Regions from separate parts of the Bermanella marisrubri genome, predicted to be linked through region 1. Evidence: predicted binding sites of a transcription regulator. Region 1 holds the regulator's gene; each other region holds the start of a gene.
The links. Region 1 encodes sigma-54, which starts transcription at its own class of promoters, with help from an activator protein. Its sites were predicted from a motif close to TGGCACNNNNNTTGCTNT; they were not measured.

Region 2: the regulator sigma-54 is predicted to act here: its motif matches at 2,585-2,602, upstream of HF888_RS09890 (ammonium transporter).
Region 3: the regulator sigma-54 is predicted to act here: its motif matches at 4,577-4,594, upstream of HF888_RS16105 (TorF family putative porin).

What each region holds. Positions count from the first base shown of each region.
Region 1 is NZ_CP051183.1:844,607-855,246, reverse strand. It holds gene hisD (histidinol dehydrogenase) at 1-796, opposite strand, end outside; gene hisG (ATP phosphoribosyltransferase) at 828-1,481, opposite strand; gene murA (UDP-N-acetylglucosamine 1-carboxyvinyltransferase) at 1,490-2,752, opposite strand; gene HF888_RS03860 (BolA family protein) at 2,777-3,019, opposite strand; gene HF888_RS03855 (calcium/sodium antiporter) at 3,232-4,188, shown strand; gene HF888_RS03850 (KpsF/GutQ family sugar-phosphate isomerase) at 4,204-5,172, shown strand; gene lptC (LPS export ABC transporter periplasmic protein LptC) at 5,172-5,741, shown strand; gene lptA (lipopolysaccharide transport periplasmic protein LptA) at 5,722-6,243, shown strand; gene lptB (LPS export ABC transporter ATP-binding protein) at 6,245-6,970, shown strand; gene HF888_RS03830 (RNA polymerase factor sigma-54) at 7,082-8,584, shown strand; gene hpf (ribosome hibernation-promoting factor, HPF/YfiA family) at 8,693-8,998, shown strand; gene ptsN (PTS IIA-like nitrogen regulatory protein PtsN) at 9,009-9,461, shown strand; gene rapZ (RNase adapter RapZ) at 9,504-10,358, shown strand; gene HF888_RS03810 (HPr family phosphocarrier protein) at 10,455-10,640, shown strand, end outside.
Region 2 is NZ_CP051183.1:2,117,362-2,128,001, reverse strand. It holds gene rmf (ribosome modulation factor) at 1-40, opposite strand, end outside; gene rlmKL (bifunctional 23S rRNA (guanine(2069)-N(7))-methyltransferase RlmK/23S rRNA (guanine(2445)-N(2))-methyltransferase RlmL) at 285-2,501, shown strand; gene HF888_RS09890 (ammonium transporter) at 2,758-3,972, shown strand; gene HF888_RS09885 (DUF2938 domain-containing protein) at 4,141-4,641, shown strand; gene HF888_RS09880 (GGDEF domain-containing protein) at 4,611-5,792, opposite strand; gene choX (choline ABC transporter substrate-binding protein) at 5,965-6,912, shown strand; gene HF888_RS09870 (Yip1 family protein) at 6,954-7,571, opposite strand; gene HF888_RS09865 (nucleotidyltransferase family protein) at 7,777-8,382, opposite strand; gene HF888_RS09860 (XdhC family protein) at 8,369-9,319, opposite strand; gene HF888_RS09855 (xanthine dehydrogenase family protein molybdopterin-binding subunit) at 9,325-10,640, opposite strand, start outside.
Region 3 is NZ_CP051183.1:3,462,803-3,473,442, reverse strand. It holds gene ureC (urease subunit alpha) at 1-1,686, shown strand, start outside; gene ureE (urease accessory protein UreE) at 1,698-2,156, shown strand; gene HF888_RS16120 (urease accessory protein UreF) at 2,110-2,823, shown strand; gene ureG (urease accessory protein UreG) at 3,024-3,725, shown strand; gene HF888_RS16110 (HupE/UreJ family protein) at 3,736-4,290, shown strand; gene HF888_RS16105 (TorF family putative porin) at 4,740-5,426, shown strand; gene glnK (P-II family nitrogen regulator) at 5,499-5,837, shown strand; gene HF888_RS16095 (ammonium transporter) at 5,938-7,200, shown strand; gene HF888_RS16090 (haloalkane dehalogenase) at 7,426-8,316, opposite strand; gene HF888_RS16085 (TorF family putative porin) at 8,564-9,184, shown strand; gene HF888_RS16080 (hypothetical protein) at 9,464-9,715, shown strand; gene HF888_RS16075 (DUF3047 domain-containing protein) at 9,919-10,590, shown strand.

The sequences.
Region 1 (10,640 bases):
GTTCCGCTTGGCTAAACAAATCCATAGCTATCCAGTCTGGATCGGTTTTACCATCACACACGACAAGAATTTCAGATGGGCCGGCGATCATATCGATACCTACTTCACCAAACACAAAGCGTTTGGCGGTGGCGACAAAAATGTTGCCTGGGCCTACTATCTTATCCACTTTAGGAATCGTTTCAGTACCATAAGCCAATGCGGCAACGGCTTGCGCACCACCAATGGTAAAGCAACGGGTGACACCCGCTACAGCAGCCGCGGCTAGAACCAATTGGTTTACTTCGCCATCCGGCGTGGGTACGACCATTATGATTTCATCAACACCTGCCACATGAGCCGGCAACGCATTCATTAGAACACTAGATGGATAAGCGGCTTTACCGCCTGGTACATAAATACCGACGCGATCCATTGGACGAACTTGTTGGCCTAACATGGTGCCGTCGTCCTCTGTATACTTCCAAGAATCTTGCTTTTGCTTTTCGTGATAGCGACGCACACGCGCAGCCGCTTCTTGCAAAGCCACACGTTGATCATCAGGTAGGCCATCAAGTGCGGCTTGCAGTTGCTCCTGACCGATTTCTAATTCGGTCATGGCTTTGGCCGTTAAGCGATCAAATTTATTGGTGTATTCAATCACCGCTGCATCGCCTTGAGTTTTGACATGATGCAAGATATCCAAAACCGTATGCTGAACTTGGTTGTCGCTCACTGCTTCCCAAGCCAAAAGGTTATCTAGCTCTGTTTCAAAGCCAGCATTTTGGGTATCTAAAATACGCATGTCTAATGTCATAATGACCTCAAGTGTTTACTTCACACAGTGTCTATCTTCTACGGTCAACCGCAGCAGATAGTTTTTCTATAATGGGCTGAATTTGCTGATGCTTCATTTTCATAGCTGCTTTTCCGACCACCAAACGAGAGCTAATGGGTGCAATTAAATCGCGCTCTTCTAAGCCATTAGCTTTCAAAGTATTACCGGTATCAACAATGTCCACAATCAAATCCGCCAGCCCCATGATCGGGGCTAGTTCCATGCCACCGTAAAGTTTGATGATATCCGCTTGACGACCCTGTTCTGCAAAATAGCGCTTGGTTAGACTCACAAATTTAGACGCGACTTTAATGCGGCCCTCAGGTTGCTTCGCCCCTTTCAATGCGGCTGTCATCAATCGACAAGTGGCTATGTTTAAGTCTAACGGTTCATAAAGGCTATTGGTTTGACCTGAAGCACTGGCTTCCATCAATACATCTTTACCAGCAACACCCATGTCTGCCGCTCCATATTCAACGTAAGTTGGTACATCGGTAGCACGGATGACAACCAACTTAATGTGATCATGATTGGTATCAAAAATCAGTTTACGGCTTTTTTTAATGTCTTCCGCTGGCACGATGCCCGCTTCTTCAAACAGCGGCAAGGTGTCATCTAAAATTCGGCCTTTTGATAACGCGATGGTTAAGGGCTGCTGACTCATTGCTTTTCCTATTTTGGTACTCGACGAATATTGGCGCCAAGCAATTGGAGCTTCTCTTCAATACATTCGTAACCGCGGTCAATATGATAGATACGGTCTACAACGGTTTCGCCTTCCGCTAAAATTGCCGCAATTACTAAGCTGGCAGAAGCACGTAGATCGGTAGCCATCACAGGTGCACCTTTTAACTTATCACCACCACGGGTGATACAAGTATTGCCTTGCAATTCGATATGCGCTCCCATTCGGGCCAGTTCTTGTACGTGCATAAAACGGTTTTCAAATATGGTTTCTGTAACACTGGCGGTGCCTTCGGCAACCACATTCATCACCAAGAATTGGGCTTGCATATCCGTTGGGAAAGCAGGATACGGCGCAGTTTTTAAACTCACAGCTTTTAGCTGGCGACCTGTCATATCCAAGCTGATCCAATCTTCACCAACCTCAACGGCAGCACCCGCTTCTTCTAGCTTATGAATGACGGATTCTAAAATATCAGCGCGGGTATCTTTTAATAGTACCTTGCCTCCTGTAGCGGCAGCAGCAACCAAGAACGTTCCGGTTTCAATTCGGTCTGGCATCACATCGTAACGCCCACCGTGTAGTGACTCGACACCTTCTACTTTAATTACATCCGTGCCGTGACCCGTGATTTTTGCGCCCATGCTAATCAAGCATTCAGCTAGATCTACCACTTCTGGCTCACGGGCAGCATTTTCAAGGTACGTCGTACCGTCAGCCAGTACCGCAGCCATTAACAGGTTTTCAGTACCGGTTACCGTGACGGTATCCATGAAGATGTGTGCACCTTTGAGGCGACCATCTACTGTGGCTTTTACGTAACCGTCTTCCACTTTGATGTTGGCGCCCATCGCTTCTAAACCAGATAAGTGGATGTCCACTGGACGGGAACCAATAGCACAACCACCTGGGAGCGACACTTCGGCTTCACCAAAGCGCGCCAATAGCGGGCCTAATACCAAAATGGAGGCACGCATGGTTTTTACAAGCTCATACGGCGCCACATAGGTTTCGATTTTATTGCTATCCACTTCGATAGAATATTCTTCACCCATGATCACATCCACACCCATGGTGCCAAGTAGATTGATCATGGTGGTGACATCGTGCAAATGAGGCAAATTACCAATGGTAATGGGGGTGTCCGCAAGCAACGTGGCGGCAATGATTGGCAGCGCGCTATTCTTAGCGCCGGAAATGCGAATCTCACCGTTTAGCGGATATCCGCCTTGAATAATTAGTTTGTCCATTGATGGCATAACACGACTTCTTTATTAGGATTCTTGTTCGGCCCATTGGGCTTTCGTGTACGTTTTTATGGTTACAGCGTGAACGCTTCCATCAGTGATCTTATCGTTCAACGCACCATACACATGCTGTTGACGCTTCACAGTGTTGAGTCCTTCAAACACATCACCGATCACGGTAATTTGATACTGGTAACCATCACCATCCACACTCACTTGGCAATCAGATAAACGCTCTGCTAGTAACTCTTGCAATGCTTCTGGGCTCATGATGACTCCGGGGTGAATAGTTTAAGGGGCGAGGATTATAGCGAAACAGCTAAGTGAAAACTATGATGAAGCATTTGCAAAAGGGAAATTTGTGCCTTTACACAGGATTTTGGCCATCATCTCGCCTTATCTTGGATCTTGTGAGCCGTCTAAAACGCTGTAGAATGCCCGGTTTGGACATATTTCACGATTGATCAATAGAGTTTTTTAATATGCTTTATCCTGCTTTGGCCATTTTAATCGGTCTTATTGTGCTTGTTTGGAGCGCAGACCGCTTCGTTTTAGGTGCTGCTGCCACGGCTCGTCACTTTGGTATGTCGCCGCTCTTAATAGGGATGACTATTGTATCTTTGGGTACCAGCGCTCCAGAAATATTTGTCAGTACTACCGCTGCTATTGATGGTGCTGGTGGTCTAGCAATCGGTAATGCTCTGGGTTCTAACATTGCCAATATTGGCTTAGTTTTGGGGATTACTGCATTGATCGCTCCTTTGCCTATTCAGGGTAAGATGCTGAAAAAAGAAATGCCTATCTTGCTATTGGTCAGCGTTATAGCCGGCTTAACCTTGCAAGACTTGGCCATTAGTTTCATGGACAGCGTCATTATGTTTATTTGCTTAATCATCACGCTATTCTGGCTATTTAACGAAAGCAATGATCAGGGTATCGGCGGACTAGAAGAGGAAGAAGCCGAAGCCATTGAGCAAATGAGCACTTCTCAAAGCGTTATGTGGTTAATCATTGGTATCGTAGCGTTGATTGCCAGTGCTAAGATTCTGGTTTGGGGGGCTGTTGAAGTGGCTACTGCCTTGGGCGTGAGCGAACTAGTGATTGGTCTTACTATTGTCGCCATCGGCACAAGCTTACCTGAGCTAGCCGCCAGCGTGGCTAGTGCCTTGAAGGGCCATCATGATATCGCCATTGGCAATGTTGTGGGCTCAAATATTTTTAATCTTTTAGCTGTCATGCCTATTCCCGGACTATTCGCTAAGACAGTAGTCGAGAGCGATGCGCTTTACCGAGATTACGGCGCTATGATGGGATTGACACTTTTCCTTATTGCATTTGTCTATATATTCCGTAAGCGAGGCCGAGTTGGCCGCAGTGCAGGTTCCATCATGCTGCTGGCTTACCTAAGCTATCTTGGCTTATTATTTGTTCAACATTAGTTTATTAAGTTGCCCATGAGTTTTAACTACATCGAATCAATCCAACGCACCATTGCCGATGAGCGCGACGCAGTAGATCAGCTATTAAAAAACCTGAATCACGAAGCACTCAACACTGCTTGCGACCTACTGCTTAATTGCCAAGGCCGCATTGTGGTAACCGGTATGGGTAAGTCTGGTCATATCGGTAATAAAATCGCCGCCACACTGGCCAGTACAGGTAGCCCTGCATTTTTTGTTCACCCTGGTGAAGCCGCCCACGGCGACATGGGAATGATTACCGAGCAAGACGTCGTCATTGCGCTTTCTAATTCAGGTGAATCCAGTGAAGTCACTACTCTGATTCCGCTGTTGAAGCGCTTGAACGTGCCTTTAATTTCTATGACGGGCAATGACACCTCCACGCTTGCAACAGGCGCTGATAGCCACATCAACGTGGGTGTAGAAAAAGAAGCTTGCCCGCTAGACTTGGCACCGACATCCAGCACTACCGTGGCCCTCGTCATGGGGGATGCGCTTGCTATCGCCTTGTTAGAAGCACGTGGTTTTACCGCAGAACAATTTGCCTTTTCCCACCCAGGTGGTTCTTTAGGCCGTAAATTGCTGCTGAAAGTCAAAACCATTATGCACTGTGGTAGTCAGATACCGCAGGTCAAACCGGATACCCTCGTAAAAGATGCCCTGATCGAAATGACGCAGAAAGGCCTTGGTATGACAACCGTTATTGACGAACACGGACAACTTAGCGGTATTTTTACCGACGGTGACTTACGTCGCACATTAGATAAAGACATTGATTTTCACACTACCCCTGTACAAGCTGTCATGACAACAGGCGTAACAACCATTGATCCAGAACGCTTGGCTGCCGAAGCTCTACAGGTTATGGAAGAGAAGAAAATCAATGCTTTAGTTGCCACTGAAAACGGTAAAGTTGCAGGCGTCATCAATATGCATGATTTACTGAGAGCTGGGGTTATTTAATGCGCAAGCGTTATATTGCCACTATTCTCATCGCCCTTACGGTCGTGGCCTATATGGCTCTTAATGACCGTCAGGGGGAAGAATATCACGATCAGGAACAAGCCAAGCTAGAACCTGATTTTATGGTTGAGAACCTAAACCTGCAAAATTATGGGGAAAATGGCGAGTTACGACAAACCGTGAAAGCAAAATCTGCCAAACACTTCCCTGCGACCGATGTTCAAGCCGAAATTGTAGCGTTTATTTCTCCGGACATTACACTCCATCAAGCAGATAAAAAACTTTGGCGATTGACAGCTGAAACTGGCAAATTAACAAATCAGCGCTACCTAAGCCTATCCGGTCGCGTTGCAATTAAACCTTTAGTTGACGCATCGACTCGCTTTAGTCTGAAAACCGCAACACTCAATATGGACTTAAATACACAAATCGCTAACACTGATTCTGACGTTATTATCGAAAACCCTAACACCCTGATCGAATCGACAGGACTGACACTAGATCTAAAAAAAGAAACCGTTCAGTTTATATCCAAGGTAAGAGGCTCACATGATCCATCCCATCAGTAATACCTTGATTTTAGTTTTAAGTTTTTGGGTGGCCGCTGTTCAAGCCTTACCCGAAGACACTCAACAAGAAATCCGTATCGCCAGCGACAAGGCCTTTCTCGACAAACCAAAAGGGGAATTAATCTACACTGGCAATGTGCGCTTAAACCAGGGTTCGTTGAAAATTGAAGCCGATAAGGTCACCATCATTCGTGATGAAACGGGTCTAAAGCAAGTAGTAGCGGAAGGCAAACCCGCGCGCTATGAGCAAGTGTTAAATCAAGATCAAGAAAAAACCAAAGCCTATGGTGAGACCATTATTTATCTAACAAAAAGCAAACAATTAACGTTGTTAAAAAATGCTGGCTTACAAAAACAAGGTAATGAATTCAGTGGTGAACGTATTGTTTATCTGATTGATCAGCAAAAAGTTAAGGCGGAAAGCCCACAAGAAGATCAGCGTATTCGCATGGTGATTCAGCCAGAACAACAAAAGAATTCCAGCGAAAGTACTAAGGAATAAAATGGCGATTTTAAAAGCACAAAATCTAGCCAAAAGTTACGGCCCACGCCAAGTGGTGGAAGATGTATCCATGTCCATTGAAAGTGGACAAATTGTTGGATTACTGGGCCCAAATGGCGCCGGTAAAACGACCTGTTTTTATATGATTGTAAATCTGGTTAACGCTGACAAAGGACGCATTGTCATCGATGACCAAGATATTACTGATCTACCTATGCATGGGCGCGCACAACGCGGAATCGGATATCTGCCGCAAGAAGCCTCTATCTTTCGCAAGCTAACCGTTGCCAATAATATTTTAGCAATTCTAGAAACCCGCAAAGATTTAAATAATAAGCAGCGCCAAGAAAAACTAGAAAGCCTTTTGGATGAATTTCATATTCAGCATATCCGTGATAGCTTAGGTATGGCTCTATCCGGCGGTGAGCGACGTCGTGTAGAGATCGCGCGCGCCCTAGCTGCGGAACCCTCTTTTATATTGTTAGATGAGCCTTTCGCCGGGGTAGATCCCATCAGTGTCGGCGATATAAAGAGCATCGTAAAACAGTTAAAAGAGCGAGGGTTAGGGGTACTGATCACTGACCACAATGTCAGAGAAACTCTTGATATCTGTGAAAAAGCTTATATCGTAGGTAATGGGCATATCATCGCCGAAGGTAATGCTGAGCAAGTACTCGCAAACCAGCAAGTAAAAGACATTTATTTGGGCGATGATTTTAAGCTCTGAGTATTTTACGGAGTTTAAACCTCGTCCTAATAAGTCTAGACTTGGTTCAAACTTCATGTATATTCAATAGTAGATGAATTGGTTTTTGCCACGGAATAATAAGCAGTATTTATGAAAGCGTCCTTGCAATTAAAAATGGGTCAACATCTTACGATGACCCCCCAGCTGCAACAGGCCATTAGACTACTTCAGCTTTCAACCATCGACCTCCAGCAGGAAATCCAAAACGCGTTGGATTCCAATCCATTACTGGACGTTGAGGAGGAATACGAAGGCGAAACACCCCAAGACCAATCAACACAATCGCAATCAGAGAATAAAGACACCGAAGCCAGCGAAAACCAAACACAGGAAAACGTTGGCGACGATGCAACTGCCGATAGTGACTGGAACGAAAATATTCCCGACGACTTGCCCACAGATAGCGATTGGGATGACACATGGCAAGCTTCAGCATCGCCAGCCAGCAGCAGCGAATCCTACAGCGGTGGCGATGACTTCGATTTTGACAGCCGCAACGGCAGCACAGATGATTTACAAGACCACTTACTGTGGCAATTAAACCTAACCCCGATGTCCGACAACGATCACATGATAGCCGTTAACATTATTGAAGGGGTTGACGATGACGGTTACTTAAAAGTAAGCCTAGAAGACATCCTCGCCAGTTTTGATCCGGAACTTGAGATCGAACTGGATGAACTTGAAGCAGTTCTGCACCTATTGCAACAATTTGAGCCCAGTGGTGTTTGCGCACGAGATTTACAAGAATGCCTCTCTTTGCAACTGAAGCAATTACCAAAAGACACCCCATGGTTAGATCTTGCACAGAAACTTATCGATAATCACATCGACCTGTTGGGCAGTAAAGATTACAGCGCATTGATGCGTAAACTCAAAGTCAAAGAAGACGAACTCAAAATTGTGATTCGAGGTATTCAAGAACTCAACCCTCGACCAGGCTCACAAATTGCCCCGCAAACCAGTGAATATGTCATCCCGGACGTCATTGTTCGACAGGTAAAAGGCCATTGGCGCGTGGAGTTAAATCCCGAAATTGCGCCAAAACTGCGTATCAATGACCACTATGCATCCATGGTCAAGCGCGCCGATAATAGTAGCGACAACAACTTTATCAAAGATCACTTGCAGGAGGCTCGTTGGTTCTTAAAGAGTCTTCAAAGCCGCAATGAGACGCTACTCAAAGTTGCTAGCAAAATCGTAGAATATCAACAGGCCTTCTTAGAAGAAGGGGATGAAGCTATGAAACCTCTTGTATTGCACGATATTGCAGAAGCGGTTGAAATGCATGAATCCACAATATCTCGTGTCACCACACAAAAATATATGCACACACCACGAGGTATCTATGAGTTAAAGTACTTCTTCTCAAGCCATGTGAGCACTACTAGTGGTGGCGAATGCTCATCTACCGCTATCCGCGCAATGATTAAAAAACTTATCGCCAGCGAAGCCGCTAAAAAGCCATTAAGCGATAGTAAAATCGCTGCGGTTCTCGAAGAAGAAGGCATCAAAGTCGCAAGACGTACTGTGGCCAAATATAGAGAAGCCATGCATATACCCCCCTCTAATGAACGCAAGAGGTTGGTATAACGAAAAATTGACTTGAATCGTCTCCGGTTTTAGCCGGTAGCCTATACTAAGATTAGGTTACCAGCACATTAACGCACCCTTTGGGTGCCGACAGTAGGAGCTACATATATGCAAATCAATATCAGCGGACACCATGTAGAAGTGACTGACGCCCTTCGCGACTATGTTCATTCAAAAGTCGAGAAGCTGGAAAGACACTTTGATAATATCACCAATGTTCAAGTAACATTGACCGTTGAGAAGCTCGTACAAAAAGCCGAAGCGACCGTCCATGCGGCTGGCGCCGAATTACACGCCAATGCCGATAATGAAAACATGTATGCCGCCATTGATGGCCTAACCGATAAACTAGACCGTCAATTAATAAAACATAAAGAGAAGATGGTTAATCACCGTCACGGAAATAGCCACTAATTTAATCCATATGTCTTCGAGTATTGCTCAAATTCTAACGTCAGAGCGCACCCAATGGGGTGCCACTTGCACCAGTAAAAAACGATTGATGCAACATATTAGTCAATTCCTAGCGGACAGCATCCAAGATGCAGACCCTAGTGAAATTTATGAGCGTCTTATCGCACGAGAGAAGTTGGGCAGTACTGGCATTGGAGAAGGCATTGCCATTCCCCATTCACGTCTAGCAGAGTGCCATGAAACTATTGGCGCTTTGTTCGTGCTGGAAACACCTATCGATTTTGATTCCATTGACCGCCAACCTGTAGACATTGTATTTGTTTTATTGGTGCCAGAAGAAGCCAATGAACAGCATTTAAAAACGCTAAGCATGCTAGCAGAGCAGTTTAGCCAATCGTCATTTCGTAATCGGTTGCGAGATGCACGGTCTACCAGCGAACTCTACCAGATTGCGGTACACTGATAGATTCTTAATGTTCGCAAAACATACTGATTAAGGTTTGTCATGAAATTGGTCATCATTAGTGGACGCAGCGGTTCTGGCAAGAGCACTGCGTTGAATGTGCTAGAAGATCTCGGCTTCTACTGCATTGACAATCTACCAGTCATGCTATTGCCTACCTTAATGCAACAAGCGAATCAGCAGGGCACCGGTCTTGTGGGCATGGCCGTCAGTATTGATGCTCGCAACATACGCTCTGAATTAGGTAATTTTGCCGACATCGTTAGCCAGCTGCCAAACGATTGCATCTTGGAGATCATCTATCTAGATGCCCATGTGGACACTCTGCTCACTCGGTTTAGCGCAACACGACGCAAACACCCTCTAACGGATGCCGATGTACCTTTATTTGAGGCAATAAATAAAGAGGTAGAGCTACTGCATCATATTGCCGACATGGCAGACCTCACCATTGATACCACCCATTTATCCATGCACCAACTGCGCACAATGATTAAAAACCGCGTGGTGGACAAAGATAGCAACGAGATGTCGATTCTATTTGAATCTTTTGGGTTTAAGCATGGCATACCAAAAGACAGTGACTTGGTGTTTGATGTACGCTGCTTGCCCAATCCTTACTGGGACCCTCAGTTACGCCACTTTACTGGGCAAGATCAAGCCATCATTGACTTTCTGAGCGATGAATCTTCTGTGAATGAAATGTATAGCGATATTGATGATTATCTACAGAAATGGTTACCAGAGTTTCAAAATAATAACCGCACATATATGACCATCAGTATCGGCTGCACTGGGGGCCAACATCGCAGCGTATACATGACAGAGCGTCTTTACCAAGCCTATGAAAAGCGCTATCAAAATGTTCAATTACGTCATCGTGAATTAAACCCATAAATAGCCCCATTAAAACCAATTTCCACCATTGCTAGACAGACCGCTTGGGGCTGCGCTATGGTTATTAATTATTAAAAGAAAAACGTGCAGCAGCCCATGCTAGAGCAATCCATTACGATTATTAACAAGCTCGGTCTCCACGCCCGAGCCGCGGCGAAACTTGTTTCCACCAGTAGCACTTATACGAGCAAGATTAAGATCAGCTATAATGGAAAAGAGGTGGATGCAAAAAGCATCATGTCAGTCATGATGCTAGCCGCGAGTAAAGGCAGTGAAGTTACG
Region 2 (10,640 bases), 1.3 Mb from region 1:
GGAAGGCTCGGCGGTCCATATCTCGCTTCTGTCTCTTCATAAGTGATTGCCTCTACTTTGGAGAAGATTTGAAATGTGTGGCTTTTAGAACTTCGAAACGCCACTGTTTCAGTATGGTGACAGTGGCAGCCCATGTTAATGAATTTATTGAACTTAAACGCGTTTTCTATATAGCTAAATATTATTAAAAATCTAAGCTACTGAAAATAGGCCATTTTCGAATGACCGAATACTGACTTATATTCAATAGAGTTCAGTGTCGGTTTTTTATATGACAACTTGATATGACATCTCAAAAACCAATACAAGATAGCCCAAACCAACAAGCTCTTACGTTTACATGCCCTAAAGGCTTAGAAGGTTTATTAGAAGAAGAGCTTACGTCTCTAGGTGCTAGCGAGGTAAAACTCGGAGTTGCGTTTGTAGCATGCCGAGCAGACCTTCAGTTGGCATATAAAGCCTGCATCTGGTCGAGACTTGCCAGTCGCGTGCTTTGGCCGATAGCGGAAGGCCAGGGAGAGTCGGCAGAAGCTCTGTATGATTGTATTAAATCCATTAATTGGATTGAGCATTTTAGCGATCGCCAAAGCTTCAAAATCCATTTCACTGGTAAAAGTCCCGATATTCGCAACACGCATTTTGGTGCATTAAAAGCCAAAGATGCGATCTGTGATTACTTTCGCGAACTAACAGGCAATCGCCCAGATGTCAGTGACCAGCCGGATATTCATATTCACGTTCGTTTACACAAAGGTGTTATTAAAACCTCAATCGATTTTGCTGGTGAACCATTACATAAACGTGGCTATCGTCAAAGCCAAGGTGCAGCGCCTTTAAAAGAAAATCTAGCAGCAGCCATTGTTATGCGAAGTGGCTGGCCATCTATGATGAAACAAACCGAAGCCGCTTTACTCGATCCCATGTGTGGCTCAGGTACTTTGCTGATTGAAGCGGCACTTATAGCGGCAAATATCGCACCGGGTCTATTACGTTCACAATACGCTGTGGAGCGTTGGAAACAACATCAAAGAGATGAATGGCGTGTGGTTAAAGCAGATGCTCAAGAGAAAAAAGAGCAAGCTTTGCAAACAGAAACCGAGTTGACGTTGCTCGGCTACGACATGGATGAGCGCGTCATCCAGAAAGCTATACAGAATGCTATCCGCGCCGGAGTGCAGCATTATGTACACTTTAGCGTACAAGCCTTGGCTGATTGGCGGCGTGAAAAAGGTTTACCTGATGAAGGTCTGATTGTTTGTAATCCACCGTACGGTGAACGTTTAAGTGACGAAGTAGCAATTGGTGCACTATATGCCGCCATGGGGAATAAAGCTAAGCAGTTTTTCCCAGGATGGAAGATGGCGATTTTTACCGGGAATCCGCAGCAGGCATACCAATTTAAAATGCGTGCAGATAAACAGTATCAAATGTTTAACGGCGCTATTCCAAGTAAGTTAATGGTTTATGGCATCAGTAAAGATAGTGACAAACACTTTGTAGAGAGTACTGAAGCGCGTTCGATTGAGAGTGGTGACAGTGCCAATATTAAGTTGAACGACGGTGCGCAAATGGTTGCAAACCGAATCAAAAAGAATCTTAAAAAAATCGTGCGTTACGCCAAAAAGCAAAAAACCAATTGCTACCGTGTTTATGATGCCGATATGCCTGAATACGCAGTTGCGGTGGATGTATATGGGGACTGGGTGCATGTCCAAGAATATGCGCCACCAAAAAGTGTGGATCCTGAAAAAGCACAAAATCGATTGAGGGATGTGCTTGATGCGCTTCCTGTCGCGCTCAATGTTGATCGCGAGAGAATTGCGTTAAAACAAAGGCAAGTACAAAAGGGTAAAAAACAGTACCAAAAAGTAGATGAGCAAGCTTCATTTTTTGAGGTGCAAGAAGGTAGCTGTCGCTTTTATGTGAATATGACTGATTATTTGGATACTGGCTTGTTTTTGGATCATCGTCCTATTCGTACCGATATTGAAACCCTTGCCAAAGGCAAAGACTTTTTGAATTTGTTTAGTTACACCTGTACGGCTAGTGTTCACGCTGCTGTCGGGGAGGCGCGATCGACCACCAGCGTTGATATGTCGCAGACCTATTTAAATTGGGGTCGACGAAACCTTACTCTAAATGGGATTGCTGAGAAGTATCATCACTTCATACAAGCAGACTGTATGCAGTGGTTAAAAGATGTTCAGAGTGAAAGCAAGCGCTTTGACTTAATTTTTATGGATCCGCCGAGTTTTTCCAACTCCAAGCGAATGATCGGAGTACTCGATGTGCAGCGTGATCATGTGGAGTTGATTGAACTGGCGATGGGACTGCTAAAACCCAATGGCATCCTGATTTTTTCAAACAACCTAAAACGCTTCAAATTGGATTTTGATGCACTAAATAAGTTCGAAGTGATCGATGTTAGTGCAAAAACCATCCCTGATGATTTTACCCGCAATGCAAAAATACATCAGTGCTTCCAAATATCGGCTAAATAAATAGCCTCAGCAGCCCCGTTTCAACGGGGTTCACACCAAGTTGGTGCAGGCCTATCATTAAAAATGCCTTCAATTGATGCGATTGGCATGACTTCTGCTTAAAGACGGAGCATCTTTTGGGGGTAATCCACTTTTCTTCTGAAAATAAAGGATTATCGAAATATAAAATCATATAAAAGTGCTTTTTGTTCGAAATGTGATCGCTGGTGGTGCTCGCTGAACAATAAGTGTGCAAGTCAGCCTTGAGGGGAATCTTGTGGAAAATATTAACAGTGCTGTAGAAACCCTGATCAGCAGTTCTAACACATTCTTTATCCTACTTGGTGCCATTATGGTGCTTTTCATGCACGCAGGTTTTGCGTTCTTGGAAGTGGGTACTGTTCGCCATAAAAACCAAGTAAATGCGTTGGTGAAAATCATTACTGATTTTGGTATCTCAACCATCGCTTATTTCTTCGTGGGTTACAGTATTGCCTACGGTGCAGACTTCTTTGCTAGTGCCTCCGATCTAACCGGTAACAATGGTTATGAGTTAGTGAAATTTTTCTTCTTACTGACGTTTGCCGCCGCTATACCAGCCATCGTCTCCGGCGGTATTGCAGAGCGCGCAAAGTTTTATCCATTCCTAATTGCTTCTGCTTTGATTGTGGCTTTTGTTTATCCGTTCTTCGAGGGTATGATTTGGAATGGTAATTATGGCTACCAAGATTGGTTGGAAACCACATTTGGTGCACAGTTCCATGATTTTGCTGGTTCTATTGTTGTTCATGGCGTGGGTGGCTGGTTAGCGCTTGCGGCGATTTTGATTCTTGGTGCGCGTAACGGTCGCTATCGAAATGGTCGTCCGGTGGCATTTGCGCCCTCGAGTATCCCTTTCTTAGCGCTTGGTGCTTGGATTCTTACCGTAGGCTGGTTTGGCTTTAACGTAATGTCAGCACAAACTCTTGATGGTATTAGTGGTTTGGTAGCGGTTAATTCCTTGATGGCGATGGTAGGTGGTACTATTGTAGCCATGCTAATGGGACGTGTTGACCCTGGTTTTATCCATAACGGTCCTTTAGCAGGTTTGGTTGCTGTGTGTGCGGGCTCCGATTTATTCCATCCAATGGGTGCGCTCGTTGTTGGCGGCATTGCAGGTGGTTTATTCGTTTATACCTTCACCTTGTTCCAAAACAAAGTACCACGTATTGATGACGTATTGGGTGTTTGGCCGCTACACGGCTTGTGCGGTGCTTGGGGTGCTATCGCTGTTGGCATTTTTGGTACAGAAGCTTTCGGCGGTCTTGGTGGCGTTAGCTTTATGTCTCAGCTAATCGGAACGCTTACAGGTATTGCAGTGGCACTAATCGGTGGCTTTATCGTGTACGGTTTGGTTAATGCCGTTTCTGGTCTTCGTCTATCTGAAGAAGAAGAGTTCGATGGTGCGGACTTGGCCATTCATAAAATCGCAGCAACGTCTGAAGATAAGTAATTGATTGTTTAAGATATAAACTTAAAAGAACCCCCGCATAAAAGCGTTGCTCGAAAGAGTAGCGCTTTTTTTGTATTCCGAGACATAAAAACTCTGTGTTTTGATCTAGGTTATGGCGAGCACTTTAACATTCGCGTTATAGTCCTAATTTTTCACAGGGATCGTTCGATGACATTTCCGAATGTGTTGTTTTTCAGTCTTGTTTTAGGTGTCTGCGCCACGGTTTTAATGGATTTGTGGGCCTTGTTTTTAAAGCGAGTCTTTAATGTTCAGCCACTAAATTGGGCCATGGTTGGTCGTTGGGTGGGAAACATGCGAACAGGTCACTTTTACTATGAAAGCATTATTCGTGCACCGATTGTAAAGCATGAAAAAGTAATTGGTTGGTTGATTCACTACATTACGGGTGTGATGCTGGCTTTGATGTTTTTATCCATTGTTGGCAATGGATGGTTATTGATGCCAACTGTGCAACAGGCTATTAGCTTTGGGCTAGCGACCGTTTTACTGCCGTTTTTAATTATGCAGCCGTGTTTAGGATTTGGATTTTTTGCAAGTCAGACCCCAAATCCAATGAATGCTAGGATGCTAAGTATTTTGGCTCATATTATATTTGGGTTAGGTTTATTTTTGACCGCTTATGTCGTCGTCCATGTGGTTGGAGTGTGATCCAAACCTGAGTGGTAACGCATGGCACGGTTCCGTCCAAGATCTTTGGCTTTGTAGAGCCCTTTGTCTGCTTGAACTAATAAGCCCTTAATATCTGTGATGGGTTGATCTTCTGTGATGAAACCCAAGCTAATCGTGATAGGAATAACCTGATTTAAATAAACAAAACGAGTCTTAAAGATACAATTTCGTAACCGTTCTGCAACGATTTCTGCTTGGCTCGATTCACAGCCTGGCAACATCACGGCAAATTCTTCTCCTCCCATCCTCGCAAGAACGTCGTTTTCACGCAGTTCATGGGCTAAAAGATCGGCTAGCCATTTTAATGCCGCATCTCCCGCTTCGTGACCGTATTTATCGTTGACGTGCTTAAAGTGGTCTATATCGATCATCATGACGGAAAGGTGACAACTTTTATCATGAGTACGTTTGCTGAGAATCTGCCATTGATCAAAAAAACCTCTTCGATTAAAGACACCGGTTAACGGGTCATAACTGGCAAGGCCCACCAAATGATCTTCATTGCGCATGAAAAATAATAAAGGAAAAAATAATGCGGTACATGTCGCTAGCATAATGTGAATTAATAAAATGACAGGCATCACATTGCTTGTGGATTGCGCCAAAACATTAAAACTGTGAAGGGCGATGATACTGGCCTGTAACAGCATTACTAAGCCATGGATGGACAAGAGAGCAACAAGAATTTTGGATGGTTGGTTAGTTGCTTGATGATTTCCTCCAAGCAAGTTGACAGAGTAAAACAGTAAACCACAGACTATTATCGTTGTAATAAACTGGGCAAGGTCTGGCACATGAAGGCTTCCGGCCAAGGCCAACGCACTGATTAGTAGAAGGGGCGCAAACATTTTGAAATGTGCCTTCTGCGGTTGTACGTAGCAGCGAATACCCTGTACGACTAATACATTGACCAGAATGATCATAAAGTCCGCGATGGCGACCGTGACGACTGCAAAGTCGATGAAGACACGTAAGCTGGCCGTAAGCTCTGCTGCCGCGAACAACCAGCATGAAAGCGACCAATAAAGAAAACTCTTTTGGTGTTTCATCCAATATAGAGCAAATAGAAAACCACCAATCATCATGTTAATTAGAAAAGAGACCCCTATCAGGGTGGGAAGGTGGATCATGCTTCTTCCTATTACGATGTTTGCGTGAGTTCAGCTGAGCCGTTCGAATAGTCTAAAGCTTAGTCCAAATACTCAAAATTTAGCGGGTTCAACTGTATTAATTTTGATCGTTATTCTGTATGATGCGCCGCTCATTTTTATTGATTGAATGTTCAATATAAAAAGGTGTGAAATGCGAACGATATTGATCTTGGCCGTTTTTGCTTTGATTGTGGTGGGTCACTCGGCTTATGCCGATGAGCAATGTGATGCTGTGCGTTTCGGCGTAGTGGATTGGACTGATGTAAAAGCAACCACAGCGGTAGCTGCCGAGCTTCTGCGGGTTCTTGGCTATGAGGTAGAGATTACCAAACACAGTGTGCCCGATACCTATGAAGCAATGGCAAATAATGAGGTGGATATCTTCCTTGGAAATTGGATGCCTAGTATGGCACCTGTGGCGGATCCATTTGTGCAGAACAAGCAAGTTGAGCGAGTGCGTCCAAATTTAAAGGGAGCCAAATATACGCTAGCTGTCCCACAGTATGTGTATGATGCTGGCGTTACGAGCTTTGCAGACATCGCAACGTTCCAAGAGCAATTTGAAGGACGCATCTATGGTCTTGAAAAAGGTAACGATGGCAATCAGTTGATTCTTGATATGATTGAAAGCAATGCCTTTGGTCTAAAGCCGTTCAATCTCATTGAAACTTCCGAGCGTCTTATGCTCGCTCAAGTAAAGGGAAAAATTCGAGATCAGCGCTGGATTGTTTTCTTAGCTTGGGCGCCTCACCCCATGAACGAGCGCTTTGATCTCGTTTATTTAGAGGGTGGTGATGATTATTTTGGACCCAATAAAGGCGGTGCCACAGTGTATACCAATACGCGTGCAGGCTTTGCCAGTGACTGTCCCAATGTTGCCCAGTTTTTACAGAATCTTGAGTTTTCTGTGGCTATGGAAGGACAAGTAATGGATATGATACTGAATCAATTTGTCCCACATGATCGTGCAGCACGTCATTGGATGTACCAAAACCCAGATCGGGTTGAGTCTTGGCTAAAAGGCGTGAGGCATCAAAACGGCGCCAAAGCAAACGCTAAAGCTATTGCGAGATCAATGCAGCTTAGTTTGAGCGAATAAAAAAAGCCCCTCGGGGCTTTTTTTATTTTCGAATGTCGGTATCAGGGAATGACGGTTATAAATTCGGGTGCGAAACCATATTCCCAAATGATTACCGTACCAACGCGAGTCACCACGAGATAAACCAAAGCAACCGTCAAGATTGCACCACTGAAAGGGATAGCGCGTTCTTTTTCGATGCCAAGAACAATGGGTAGACCGTCGTACATTAGATACCCCGTGTACGCGGCAGCGGCAACAAACACCACCATATTGAAGATTGGTTCGGGGTATAGCAAAGCAAAGCCCGCCAAAAATAGGGGGGTACAGGAATACGCGGTTAAGGCAATACCGTATGCATAGTACTCATCGTGGTGACTGCCGTAGGTTTTAGACATCCAATCAATGGCCCAACCTAAACCGAATACACCAACCAGCATGGCTAAGTAGGTCATCACGACCAAAGGCAGAGCACTTTCTTGGGTAAATTTAACTAGGTTGCCGTCGCCTACTGTCCAACCGATTTGTGTCGTTGCAACATAGGCACAAATGGGACTGATGAGTGCGAGAATCCCTACATAGGCGATATAGAGGCGCGTGGGTTGGGTATGTTCTTTTCGAATTTCAGCCCACTCTTGATCTGGGTGAGTGAACATTCCAAACATATGACTGAGTAGCATAGCGGCCCCCTTAATGGACTATTCGGCTGTAGCGTAAAATGCTTATTGTCACTTGTTTTTATAGTCGGGTTTTTCTCAACTATCCACAAAAACTACGCGTCATTTTCTTACTTAGTTCACTCTGGCGAATAAAGTCTGACTTTTGATAGGTAAACGCAGACAGTGCGGCTCGAGCATGTTTATTGGTTATAAAGGGAGTTAACTGTTATGCAAAGTGATCGATATCCATGAGAATACCTTCATCATCGCAATCAATGCGTAATAAATCTGTTTCTTTTATCAGTGCTTTTGCTCCTTGATCGCCGTTTAGTTGTAAGAGATCTGGACAATACCGATATGGAAAAATGACGGGGTGTCCATCATGTCCATTAAAAGTAGGACGCACTATTTTTGTCCCATGGTTTTGTTTGAATGTGTCTAGCAGTAATTGATAAGTGGATGCTTGTATATAGGGCATATCAGCAAGGCAAATCATGATACCGTGGTTTGGCGGTATTAGTGCGGCTCCTCTTTTTAACGATTCTGACATACCAAGTTTGGTGTTTGGATTATCAATCACCTGCACAGATTTGTGTTCGCTCAAAAAATGAAGCGCGTCGCGCCGCAAAGGATCCACAACGCAAATGCAATGTGCCGCTATTTGATTGAGATGGTTTAGAGTGTGCGACAAGATTGGCAACGATTTATTATTCAGTTGAATCTGATGGGCGAGTTTAAACACACCGCTTGGGTGTTTAAAGCGAGAACCTTGACCAGCAGCCAAAACTATAGCTGTGACTTGATCAGCGTTAGCGCGTTTATGTTTTTCCATTTTTAGTCGCAATGATCTCCGCTAAAATCGAAATAGCAATTTCACTGGGTGTCTTACTACCAATATCGATTCCAACCGGACCATGTAAATGATTGACTTGCTCTTGGGTAAAATCAAAATGTTCCATAAGCCGCGCTCGACGGTTTTTATTGTTGAGTTTGGAGCCTAAGGCTCCTATGTAAAACGCTTCACTTTTTAATGCTGTTAATAGTGCCATATCGTCGACCTTGGGATCGTGCGCCACGGTAACAATCGCTGTGCGCTTATCGATATTCAGAGAATCTATGACATCGTCAGGAAACCCTTCCGCTAAGGGAATATCCTTCATTAACCAGTTGTTTCGATAATCAGGCCGCGGATCACTGACAACAATACTAAAGCCCAAACCTTGAGCAAATTCAGCGAGAAATCGACCAGTTTCACCGGCACCTACAATAACCAGTCGCCATTGTGGACCGATAACATTTTTCCAGTATGTATGATTTTCAAATTGAATTAATTCGGGCTCTTCTGCTTCCCACGGTGAGACACTCACTTGGCCATTGTCGACATTGAGTGATCGAGTCACGGTTTTACGCTGTTCAATAGCTGTAATGAGCACTTCCACTTCGTCAAGTTTAGATAGTGGTTCGGCGATTAATTCCAGAGCACCGCCACAAGGCAAGCCAAAGCGGTGTCGCTCTTCTTGAGTTTCGCCGTAGATAAATTGCTGAGGAGATGACACGGGATTGTTAATTAGCTCACGGATGAGATCTTCTTCTACGCAGCCACCGCTAACACTTCCATAAAAGCGCCCATCGTCCGCTACAGCCAGTAATGAGCCCACAGGCCTGGGAGACGTTCCCCAAGTCTTAACAACGCTTACTAAGGTGACACGATTGCCTGAATTCAAGCAATCGTGACAGCCTTTCAACACATCAAGTTGTGATCCCTGCATACAAGTCAACTCAGTTTCAATGGCAGACTACGTAAACGTTTCCCCGTAGCGGCAAAAATGGCGTTACCCACAGCAGCAGCGATAGGCGGGAGACCAGGTTCACCAACACCGCTAGGTGATTCATCGCTGTCGACGATCAGTACTTCGATATCCGGTGTTTCGTTGATACGTAAGATAGGGTAATTGTGGAAGTTACTTTGTTCTACCGCGCCGTCTTTTAAGGTGATTTCGCCATGCAAAGCGGTCGTTAAACCGAAGATAATACCGCTCTCCATTTGATCGCGAACAATGTCAGGATTCACTGCTAATCCACAATCAACGGCACAAGTAACCTTGTGTATTTTGATTTGATTGTTTTCGACAGATACTTCAGCAATTTCTGCGACATAACTCTGAAAAGACGTATGTACTGCAACACCATGATAATGGCCGTTTGCTAAGTTTTTATTCCAGCCTGCTTTTTCAGCGGCTTGCTTCAGTACATTTGCTAAACGGGGATTGTTGTTTAAATGCTTCAGGCGAAACTCAATGGGATCGACTTTTTGCTTGATCGCAATCTCATCCATCATACTTTCTTTAAAGAAGCCAGAATAACTGTGACCAACACTGCGCCAAAAGCCTAGTGGTAGGCCAGGGTCTACTGTTACATGATCGACATTTTTATGCGGTGCATCATAGTCTTCAAATAAACCTTCAACACTGGCAGGGTCAACAGTCCAGCCATCGAAAAGCCCATAGCCAGCTTTGCTTATCCAATCGACCATGCCATTGGGTAAGAAGCCCGGCATCATCGCATCTGCCACTTCATCAATGGTATAAGGCATAATGTTGGGGCCGGAGCGAGTGACATTCCAGCTATCAATCATGCCTTCATTGCTGACACCTATTTTGAAACGAGCCATGGAAGCAGGGCGATAATAATCATGTTGGGTATCATCTTCGCGGCTCCATACTAATTGAACGGGAACGCCTGCTGCTTTGGCGATTGCAACCGCTTCTGCCACATAGTCACTAACGGTTCGACGACCAAAGCCACCGCCGATAAAGCAGCCATGAACAGTCACATCATCTTTGCTCACATCGCCATAAAATGCCGCAATATTTTTTGCTACTTGGGGATTTTGCGTGCTAGTCCAAATCTCTAATTTATCGCCATTGAATTTTGCAGTGCAATTCATGGGTTCCATAGTGGCGTGTGCTAGGTATGGCGCCCAGTAATCGGCTTCAATAACATTGTCGGACTTTTGCAACGCTTCTAGACCATCACCTTCTTCATGAGCATTGTCATAATCACCAAGGTCTAACGCTTCTTTGAAAAGGT
Region 3 (10,640 bases), 890 kb from region 1:
GATATGTACGGTGCGACTGTTGGTGACAAAGTTCGATTAGGCGATACCGAGCTGTTTATTTCACCGGAAAAAGACTACACGGTCTATGGTGACGAGGTAAAATTTGGTGGCGGTAAAGTAATACGTGATGGCATGGGTCAAAGTCAACTGACTAATGAGGTTGTACCTGACACCGTTATTACGAACGCCCTTATTCTAGACTATTGGGGTATTGTAAAAGCTGATGTGGCAATCAAGGCGGGTCGCATTCACGCAATAGGTAAGGCGGGTAATCCAGATACTCAGCAAGGGGTAACTATTCCTATCGGTCCAGGTACCGAAATTATTGCCGGTGAAGGTCAAATTCTTACGCCGGGTGGCATTGATGCACATATTCATTTCATTTGCCCACAACAAATCGAAGAGGCGTTAATGAGCGGTGTTACTACTATGATTGGTGGTGGCACTGGACCTGCAACGGGAACCAATGCGACAACATGTACACCCGGCCCTTGGCATATTGGTAAGATGTTGCAAAGCATCGATGATCTTCCTATGAACATTGGCTTCTTGGGGAAAGGCAATGCCAGTTTACCTGATGCATTGCACGAACAATTAAACGCCGGTGTTATGGGTTTAAAACTTCATGAAGACTGGGGCACAACACCAGCTTCTATTGATTGCTGCCTAACTGTGGCAGAAGAGCACGATGTTCAAGTCGCGATTCATACCGATACGTTGAACGAATCGGGTTTTGTGGAAGATACCTTGGCTGCATTTAAAGGCCGTGTCATACACACTTATCACACAGAAGGTGCCGGTGGTGGTCACGCTCCCGATATCATTCGTGCAGCTGGTGAAGCGAATGTATTGCCTTCCTCTACAAATCCAACTCGTCCTTATACAGTCAATACAGTGGACGAACACTTAGACATGTTAATGGTATGTCATCACTTAGATCCGAATATTCCTGAAGATGTGGCGTTTGCTGATTCGCGTATTCGCCGGGAGACTATTGCCGCAGAAGACATCCTGCATGACCTTGGTTGTTTCAGCATGATCAGTTCCGACTCGCAAGCCATGGGTCGCGTGGGGGAAGTGATAACCCGCACCTGGCAAACCGCCCATAAAATGAAAGTTCAGCGTGGCTTATTGCCAGAAGATGAAAGTGCGCAAACGCCTGGTACGGACAACTTCCGATGTAAACGCTACATTGCAAAGTATGCCATCAACCCAGCCATTACCATGGGTATTTCCGATGAAGTAGGTTCCATTGAAGTGGGCAAATTAGCCGATTTAGTATTATGGAAGCCAGCGTTTTTTGGTACTAAGCCGTCGCTTATTTTAAAGGGTGGCATGATTGCAGGTGCGCCAATGGGGGATGCAAACGCTTCTATCCCTACTCCGCAGCCTGTTCATTATCGTCCAATGTTCGGCAGTTTTGGTAAAGCCACGCAGCACACCAGTATCAGTTTTGTTTCTAAGGCGTCACTAAGTAACCCAGCTTTACATGAATTAGGGTTAGGCAAGCAGCTGGTAGCAGTAAAAAATACGCGAAATATCAGTAAAGCGGATATGAAACTCAATGACTATCAGCCTAAGTTAGAAGTGGACCCACAAACTTATGTAGTAAAAGCAGATGGTGTTGAATTGTCATGTGAGCCTGCAGAAGTTTTGCCTATGGCCCAACGATATTACTTATTTTAAGAAGTAGCGAAATGAAAATATTTACACAATTAGTTGAGGGTGATTTACCTCAAGGAAAAAGTAGCGAAACGATTAGTTTAAGTTTTGATGATCGTAAACGTGGTCGTTTGAAAATCAAAACTGATTCAGGCATAGATGCGGGGATTCAAATTGAGCGGGGTCATGTGCTGCGACACGGCGCGGTATTAAGTAATGAACACCACGAGTATCTGACCGTACTTGCCAGTGACGAAAAGGTATCAACGGCAAAAGTGGAAGATAAAACCTTGTTTGCGCGCTGTTGTTATCATTTAGGTAATCGTCATGTGCCATTACAAATCGGTGAAGGGTTTTTGCGCTACCAAGAAGACTATGTTTTAGACGACATGTTACATGGTTTAGGTGTGCATGTGATTCACGAGCAAGCGCCGTTTGAACCAGAAAATGGCGCGTATTCGAAAGGCGGACATCATCACCATCATGAGCACTAAGCAGGAATCTTTGTTATCACTATTGCATTTATCCAGCCCTGCGTTACCTGTAGGTGCTTTTGCCTATTCACAAGGGTTGGAATATGCATTGGACATCGGCTGGTTAAAAAAAGCAGATGACGTGCAAGCTTGGATTGAACAAGGGCTCACTACAGGCTTTGGGCAATTAGATTTGCCTGTGTACATGCGTGTTTATGACGCGTGGAAACAAAGTGATTACAAATCTGTGCAGTATTGGAATGATACGTTATTGGCGTTTCGTGAAACCAAAGAGCTTTATCTTGAAGACACTCAAGTTGGCAGTGCGTATCAGCAATGGCATCTGGGAATAGATGCTGAACGTCAAACTCAGCTAGATGAAGTAACACAGCCGACGGTGGTAACCATGAATAGCTTAGCCGCCATTTATGATGACATCGCCATAGACGATGCGTTGTTAGGTTTTACTTGGGCGTGGTGTGAAAACCAAATTGCTTGTGCCAGCAAAGCCATGCCCATGGGTCAAACACAAGGCCAACAAATTTTAAAAGCCTTGATACCCCCCATGGTCCAGGTTTGCGAAAAGGCGCAGAGCATAAAAGACGATGAAATTGGTACAGGGTTATTTTCCTTAGCGATGGCATCGTCACTGCACGAACATCAGTATTCACGATTATTTCGTTCTTAGCGAAAAATCATATGTAATGAATTGGTTAAAGACATTTAACTAAAAGAAAGAAATATACATAAAGGAGCAAAGCGTTAGCGAGGCCGTTGTGACGCGGCAAAAAATGTTTTTGGTGAGGCGCGTAGCAGCGCTACGTAACGAATCAAAAATTATTTTTTAACAAAGACACAACAACGCAGCTAGCTTTGGATACAAATATTATGAAGCAAGTATTACGAGTCGGCATAGGCGGCCCCGTCGGTTCCGGCAAAACCGCCCTTCTTGAGCAGCTCTGCCAAACCATGCGTGACCACTACAATATTGCTGTAGTCACCAATGATATTTACACCAAGGAAGATGCCCAGTTTTTAATGCGCAAAAATGCCTTGGAAGAAGATCGTATTATGGGCGTGGAAACCGGTGGTTGTCCTCATACGGCTATTCGAGAAGATGCCTCCATGAATCTAGCGGCAGTAAAAGATTTACAAGATCGCCACGATGGTTTGGAAATGGTTTTAGTTGAAAGTGGCGGTGATAACTTGTCGGCTACTTTCAGCCCAGAACTGTCTGATTTTACTATTTATGTTATTGATGTGTGTGCGGGCGATAAGATTCCACGTAAAGGTGGTCCAGGCATTACCAAGTCTGACTTACTGATTATTAATAAAGTGGATATTGCCGATCACGTGGGTGCGTCTTTGGCGGTGATGGATCGTGATACACGTAAGATGCGTGGGGATCGCCCTTTTGTTTTGGCCAATGTGGAAACCCAAAAAGGTATTGCCGAAATTGTAAGAATCATAATTGAAGAAGGCATGTTACCCCAGCGTCCTGAAATTGAAGAAAAACTCAGTACTATGCCTAAAGCACATGACGTCAGCGCAGAAGCTGCTCGTCCATCTACCCGTTCGACTATTGATTAAAAAGGATTCCATGATGAAAAAGTTATTGTTAATCAGTTTATCTCTATTTGCAGTGAGTAACGCATTTGCTCATCCCGGACATGAATCCATTAGCGCAAGCCAAGGCTTGCTGGCGGGTGTATTGCATCCTTTAATGGGCTTGGATCATTTATTAGCTCTAATAGCAGTAGGTGTCGTCGCTGGCTTAGCAGGTAAACGCACCAGTTGGAGCCTACCTGTCTGTTACGCCGTGATAATGCTAATCGGCTTTGTGATTGCTGCCATGGGTGTCACTGTGTTCAGTATGCCAGTCGTAGAAACTCTGATTCTAAGTTCGGTTGTTTTGGGCGCTGCACTAATATTGGTAGGCCGTCGCGGCAATGCTTATGCTAAATCAGGTCTTTTATTAGGCTTTGCCCTATTTCATGGCATAGCTCATGGTATTGAGGTCCCTGCTCACGTTTCAGCGAATTTCTTCGCCAGTGGATTTGTTATGGCCTCCCTCGCCATTATGCTGTTGGCGTCTATTGTGGTTCGCTATGCCCCAACTTTGCGCCGCAATGGTGAAAGCCAACCTAACGCATAAGGTTTAAAACAAAGACAAGCCTTTTGAATCCGCTATAAACCCGAGCCTAGCTCGGGTTTTTAGTTATATAAACATCGTTTTTGGCGACAAATCTTTCTTACAAGCTCATCTCAGCCGAATAAACTTTTGCAAGTGTTCTATTTTGGTGCTCCAGCCTATAACGACTACTTATTGTGCACTTTAAATGTGCCCAGAAAGGGAGCGTGCAACAAAATAGAGCTGAGGTAATTAATGAATTTTCATTAGATTGGGTTCCAGGCTGCGTAAACACTGGGTTTTTAAAAGTTGGCATCGCTGTTGCTAATACAGAGTATCGAATCAATAACTGATTTAACGATCGCGCTAAAGCTGAGCCACTCAATAAAGAGTTTTGCGAAGTGGATAAGAGAAGTACCAACTTCCTGCGCAACTTTTAAAAAACTTAAAACACAACGAAGGAAACTTAATCAATGAAAACATTAACAAAAGCCATTGCTATTGCCAGCCTAGTTTCTGCAAGCGCTTTAACTGCACAAGTGGCTAACGCTGAAATGTCTTACTCTGCAGGAATCGCAACTGGTTACCTATGGCGTGGTACTGAGCTAGGTTCTGGTGTACCAGCGTTCTCTGCTTCTGCTGATTACTCTCATGCTTCTGGTGCATATGCTGGTATCTGGGCTTCTTCAGGCGATACTTCTTTGGGTAACGAATACGACCTATACGTTGGTTACGGAACTTCATTTGGTGATTTCTCTGTAGACGTTCAGGCCGTAACGTATGTTTATAGCAGTGGTACAGACAGCGATACTGGTGCTGATACCTATGGCTCTGCTGGTGAAATGTCTGATGCCATTATCTCTCTTGGCTTCATGGATGCGTCTTTTTCTTACTATCAAAGTCTTCAAAGTGACGACGCTACTTATATGACTCTTGGTTATTCAGTAGCAGGCGTTGATCTTACAGTTGGTATTAACGATGACGGTGCTGGTGCTGAGTACACTCACTTGGACGTGTCTTACGGTCTGACTGATGAGTTAGCTATTACTGTTTCTAAAGTTGTTGATACTGGTGATGATGCAGCAGCGCTTTCAGACTGGGGCGTTGATGCAGGTGAAGATGCAATCGTTACTATGTCTTACACATTACCAATCGAATAATTGGTAAAGCGATAAACCTATAAAGCTAAGCATTTTGCTTAGCTTTATTCTCCCACTCACAAGGAGTTTGATATGAAATTGGTTACGGCCGTTATCAAGCCTTTTAAATTAGACGACGTGCGTGAAGCACTATCTGAGATTGGCGTTCAAGGTATCACTGTCACAGAAGTGAAAGGCTTTGGTCGTCAAAAAGGTCATACAGAGTTGTACCGCGGTGCTGAATACGTGGTGGACTTTTTACCGAAAGTAAAACTAGAAATTGCCATTGATGATTCTCTAACTGAGAAAGTAATCGAAGCGGTTTCTAAAGCTGCAAACACTGGCAAGATCGGTGACGGTAAAATCTTCGTTACTTCTCTTGAACAAATCGTACGTATTCGTACAGGCGAAACAGGGGCTGATGCGGTTTAATTTTAACTATTTAGCTGATGCTAGTGCTTAAAATTAAGCTTCTCTGTTTTAAATAGATTAAACGTTTTATTAACGTATTGAAGATAAATGCGGGGGCATTATGGAAAACCAAATTTTCCAACTTCAGTACGCCATGGACACTTTTTACTTCTTAGTTTGTGGCGCACTTGTAATGTGGATGGCGGCTGGTTTCGCCATGCTAGAATCGGGTCTTGTTCGTTCAAAGAATACGACTGAAATCTTAACTAAAAACGTTGCGCTTTTCGCAATCTCTTGCACCATGTACCTGATCTGCGGTTACGAGTTCATGTACGACGGTGGTTTCTTCTTATCTGGTGTTGAAACGGTTTCTACTTTCGATCTTGAAGGTGCTCTAGCCGCTTCTGCTGAAGAAGGTTTTGATGGTGGTGCTGTTTACTCTGGTGCTTCTGACTTCTTCTTCCAGGTTGTATTCGTAGCAACTGCAATGTCTATCGTGTCTGGTGCGGTAGCTGAGCGTATGAAGCTTTGGGCTTTCCTAGCATTTGCTGTTGTTATGACTGGTTTCATCTACCCAATGGAAGGTAGCTGGACTTGGAATGGTGACTCTGTATTCGGTCTATTTGAACTGAGCTACAGTGACTATGCAGGTTCTGGTATCGTTCACATGGCGGGTGCTGCTGCAGCTCTTGCGGGTGTTCTTCTACTAGGTCCACGTAAGGGTAAATACGGTGCTAACGGTCAAGTTAACGCGATCCCTGGTGCTAACCTACCTCTAGCGACTTTAGGTACATTCATCCTATGGATGGGTTGGTTCGGCTTCAACGGCGGTTCTACTCTAAAACTAGGTGGTATGGAAGTAGCGAACGAAGTAGCAAACGTATTCCTAAATACTAACGCTGCTGCTGCTGGTGGTTTGATCGGTGCGTTGATTCTTGCGCGTATCCTATTCAAGAAAGCGGATCTTACAATGGCTCTTAACGGTGCCTTGGCAGGTCTGGTTGCGATCACTGCAGAGCCTGCTGATCCAACTCCTTTCCAAGCAACCATTATCGGTGCGATCGGTGGTCTAATCGTTGTTCTTTCTATCCTTGCGCTAGATAAGATCAAGATTGATGACCCAGTTGGTGCTATCTCTGTTCACGGTGTTGTAGGTCTATTCGGTGTTATGGTTGTTCCATTCACAGATGCAGACGCGACTTTCGGTGGTCAGCTAATGGGTGCTCTAACTATCTTTGTATGGGTATTCGTAACCTCTCTAATCGTTTGGGGCATCATCAAAGCAGTGATGGGTGTTCGTGTAAGCGAAGAAGAAGAGTACGAAGGTGTAGACCTTGCAGAGTGTGGTATGGAAGCATACCCAGAGTTCACTAAAAACAGCTAATCATAGTTTTTAGTTAACGCTCTTAAAGAAAAACCCGCTTCGAGAGAAGCGGGTTTTTTTATGCTTGTTAGTTTATCTACTAACAATGTGGCTTAAACTAATTCAATAGCGTGCTCGCTCGAGCGGCATCTCTTAGCATGGATGCTAAGAGCTGAGCGTACATGGATGTACTTGCAGCGTCCGCGAGAGAGAGGCTGCTATTGAATTGGTTGTGTGCAAGCGGATCTACAATCTCGCTACTAGTTCATTAACGGCCTGCGCCATTTCAAAACCGGCATCTTCTTGTAAAAAATGCCCGCCTTTTAACGTTTGATGAGGTTGACCTTGGCAACCAGGAACGCGCTCACGGATTTTTTTATCCAGTCCACGGGTAATAGGGTCGCCGTTACTGAATAGTGTTAAGAAGGGTTTGTCCCACTTCTCTAAAACCTTCCAGGCGGCTTTGTTTGCCATGGTGGCTGGGTTATCTGGAGTGGTAGGAACTAAGCGTGGAAAAGCACGGGCACCCGCCTTAAACTTTTTATTGGGGAAAGGCGCGTCATAGGCTTTGCGTTCATCTTTGCTCAGTTTTTTAAAGCAACCACTTTCAACAATGCGTGCGATGGGAAACCAAGGACTATAGCGCGCGAAGTTTTGCCAGATTTTAAAAGCTTTTGGTATTTTGCTTTCTTCACCTGTAGGCAGCATACCGTTGCCAATGGCGATGGCGGAAAAACGTGACGCGTTTTCAGCGGCAAGGCGTAATCCTAACAGCGACCCCCAATCCTGACACACAAGGGTGATGTCTTTAAGGTTGAGTTCGTCAATAAAGCTTTGCATCCATTGCATGTGTTGTTGATAGCTATAATCCTCCATCTTTGTAGGTTTGTCGCTTTTACCAAAGCCAATTAGGTCTGGTGCGATCACTCGATGGCCAGCGGCAGCGCAAATCGGAATCATAAAGCGATACAAATACGACCAGCTTGGTTCGCCGTGCATCATTAGGATGACTTTGCCATCTTTAGGGCCTTCATCCACATAATGCATTCGTAGATTGCCCAATTGTACGTAATTGGCTTGGAAGGGGTAATTAGGAAGGCGGTCAAACCTCGATTCTGGTGTTCGTAGAAAATCCATAAATGGCCTTATTTGTTATTATTATGTTGTAAGTCTTCCAATGTACGTGAGGCAGAACAGGCTGACTAGGGGCCTCGTTGGAACGGACTGTCGAAGGCTCATTATGAATTTGGAACCTTTCCTCGATGTATCTGCCTTAACATGGAGAATCCTGCGTTTTAGTGACACATCTTCGTTTTGATTTTCGCTTTGCGGAAAAGGAATGTGTTATAGTGCGCGCCGTTCGTTAATGATAAGAAAAGTCTCCATGTTCAAATATTTATTGGTTTTATCCACAGCGTTTTTTACGTTTGCCGCACAAGCCGAACTGACCAGCAATATTGGTACGGCTACCAAATACATGTTCCGCGGTGTAAAGCAGAGCGATCAAGATATCGTCGTTCATGGTGGTGTGGACTACACCAGTCCATGGGGCATTTATGCGGGTGCTTGGGCCTATACGGGCAGTATTGAGGATTTTGATACGTCAGAGGCCAATGCATACGCTGGTGTGTCTTTTAACCTGTGGAATGTTGCGGTTGGGTTAGGTGCCATCACTTATGAGCGCAGCGAAGATAAACCAGACAATACCGAATATAACCTAAATCTCGCTTGGGATGCTTATCGCTTAAGCACCTATCAAGATGAAGATGAAACCTATCAGTACCATGAGATTGCAGCCAATTACGATTTCTGGGGAAATAGTGGCTTAGTCTTCACCGTCGGTTTATTAGACCCTGAGCAAGAACAGCTAGACGAGACCTATAACTATGGCATTAGTTATGTGCATGCGCTGCCCGGGCGCGTGGATTTTGAAGTGAATGTGACGCGTCATGACGATAAAGGCAACTCACTGGTATTGGGTCTATCTCGCCAATTTGATTGGTAGCCCCCAGTTCTAAAATATTCTTTATAAGGCGCCAGGGGCGCCTTTTTTGTGCCAATAAAGTAGGCAAAAGCCTTTTACTCTCCCTTGTGCCAACCTTTTCCAAAGCTGAAATGTAAACACCAAAATGCTGACTAGTTTTGTCTAATATTCTTTTTGATTTTTTCAAAATCAGTTCTTTAGTGATATTTCGTATAAATAATTATCTGACAGAGCAAAACTCCTGAACTATATATTTATTCGACTTAACTAAACAAAAGGATTCCGGGAGAGGAGAAAGCTATGCCCAAGTCCGAGAAAATCGAAATTCAAGCTCATGAAAACGATGAATACACTCCAGATTTGGAGTATATGGGGAGCCCTGAAGAAGGCGTGCATCGCTCTATAGCCTCTCGTCAAAAGCTACGCGACAAAATGAGTGGTGATGTAGAAGCGTTTTTGGCCCAAGGCGGCAGCATAAATGAAGTGGAGCCGAACGTGATGGCAGATCCGCCGCGTAAGCCACAATCTAACTATGGTTCGCGTCCAATTTAATTGGCAATTTATTCAGTATTTAATATCTACATCCACAACCCAGCTTCGGCTGGGTTTTTTGTTTCTGTTCACATCTGGATTATGAGGTGTGGTCAAGTTCGGACATCTTTTCTGCAGAGACAGGTTTGGCCCTTGTGACTCGACAATCGGAAAGATAGGCTGCTGCGTCTCATTACAATAATCATAATAAGAGTGAGGCAAGGATGAAGCCTAGCATAACCCTATTGTTCGTTTGTGCGACGCTAATACAAGCGATGCAGAGTCACAGCGACCCAATTCTCATCGAAGGTAATCTGAGTAACTGGCAAAATATTAAGTTTGTTGGTGAAACCCAATATCGTCAGATTATGGATATCGAGCAAGGCGTGGTTATTCGCGCTGAAAGCTTGGCATCTGCCTCTGCCCTAGAATACAGTGACAGTATTAACCTCAATAAAACCCCAGTATTGCGCTGGCAATGGACCGTCGACAAGGTGCCGTATCGCACACGTGTGGATGAAAGCGGACTTGCTACCCATGAGCGTAATCAGAACGAAACCAAGCCTGATGGTGACGATTTTGCGTTGCGAGTAATAGTAGGTATCGATCCCGTTTTTGGCGACCCTAAGCAATTGCATTATGTTTGGTCTAGTCGTGAGCCTATTGGCAGCCATTGGCAGTTAGATAAAAACAATCAGGTACTCGTGGTGAGCGGTGAAGATCAGCAACCTATGGAATGGCAAACCTTGCAGCGTCATGTGCAAAAGGATTGGCAGCAAGTATTTGATGAGAGCATCGAAGAGTTAGACTTCATTCGTTTGCAAACCGATAGCGATCACATTCAAGGCCATGCCATTGGTTATTATGGCGATATGGAAACCCTAGCGATTAAGTAAGATTGCAAAATAGGAATTCGCAAGTCGTAAAGTGAAATCAATGTAGCAAC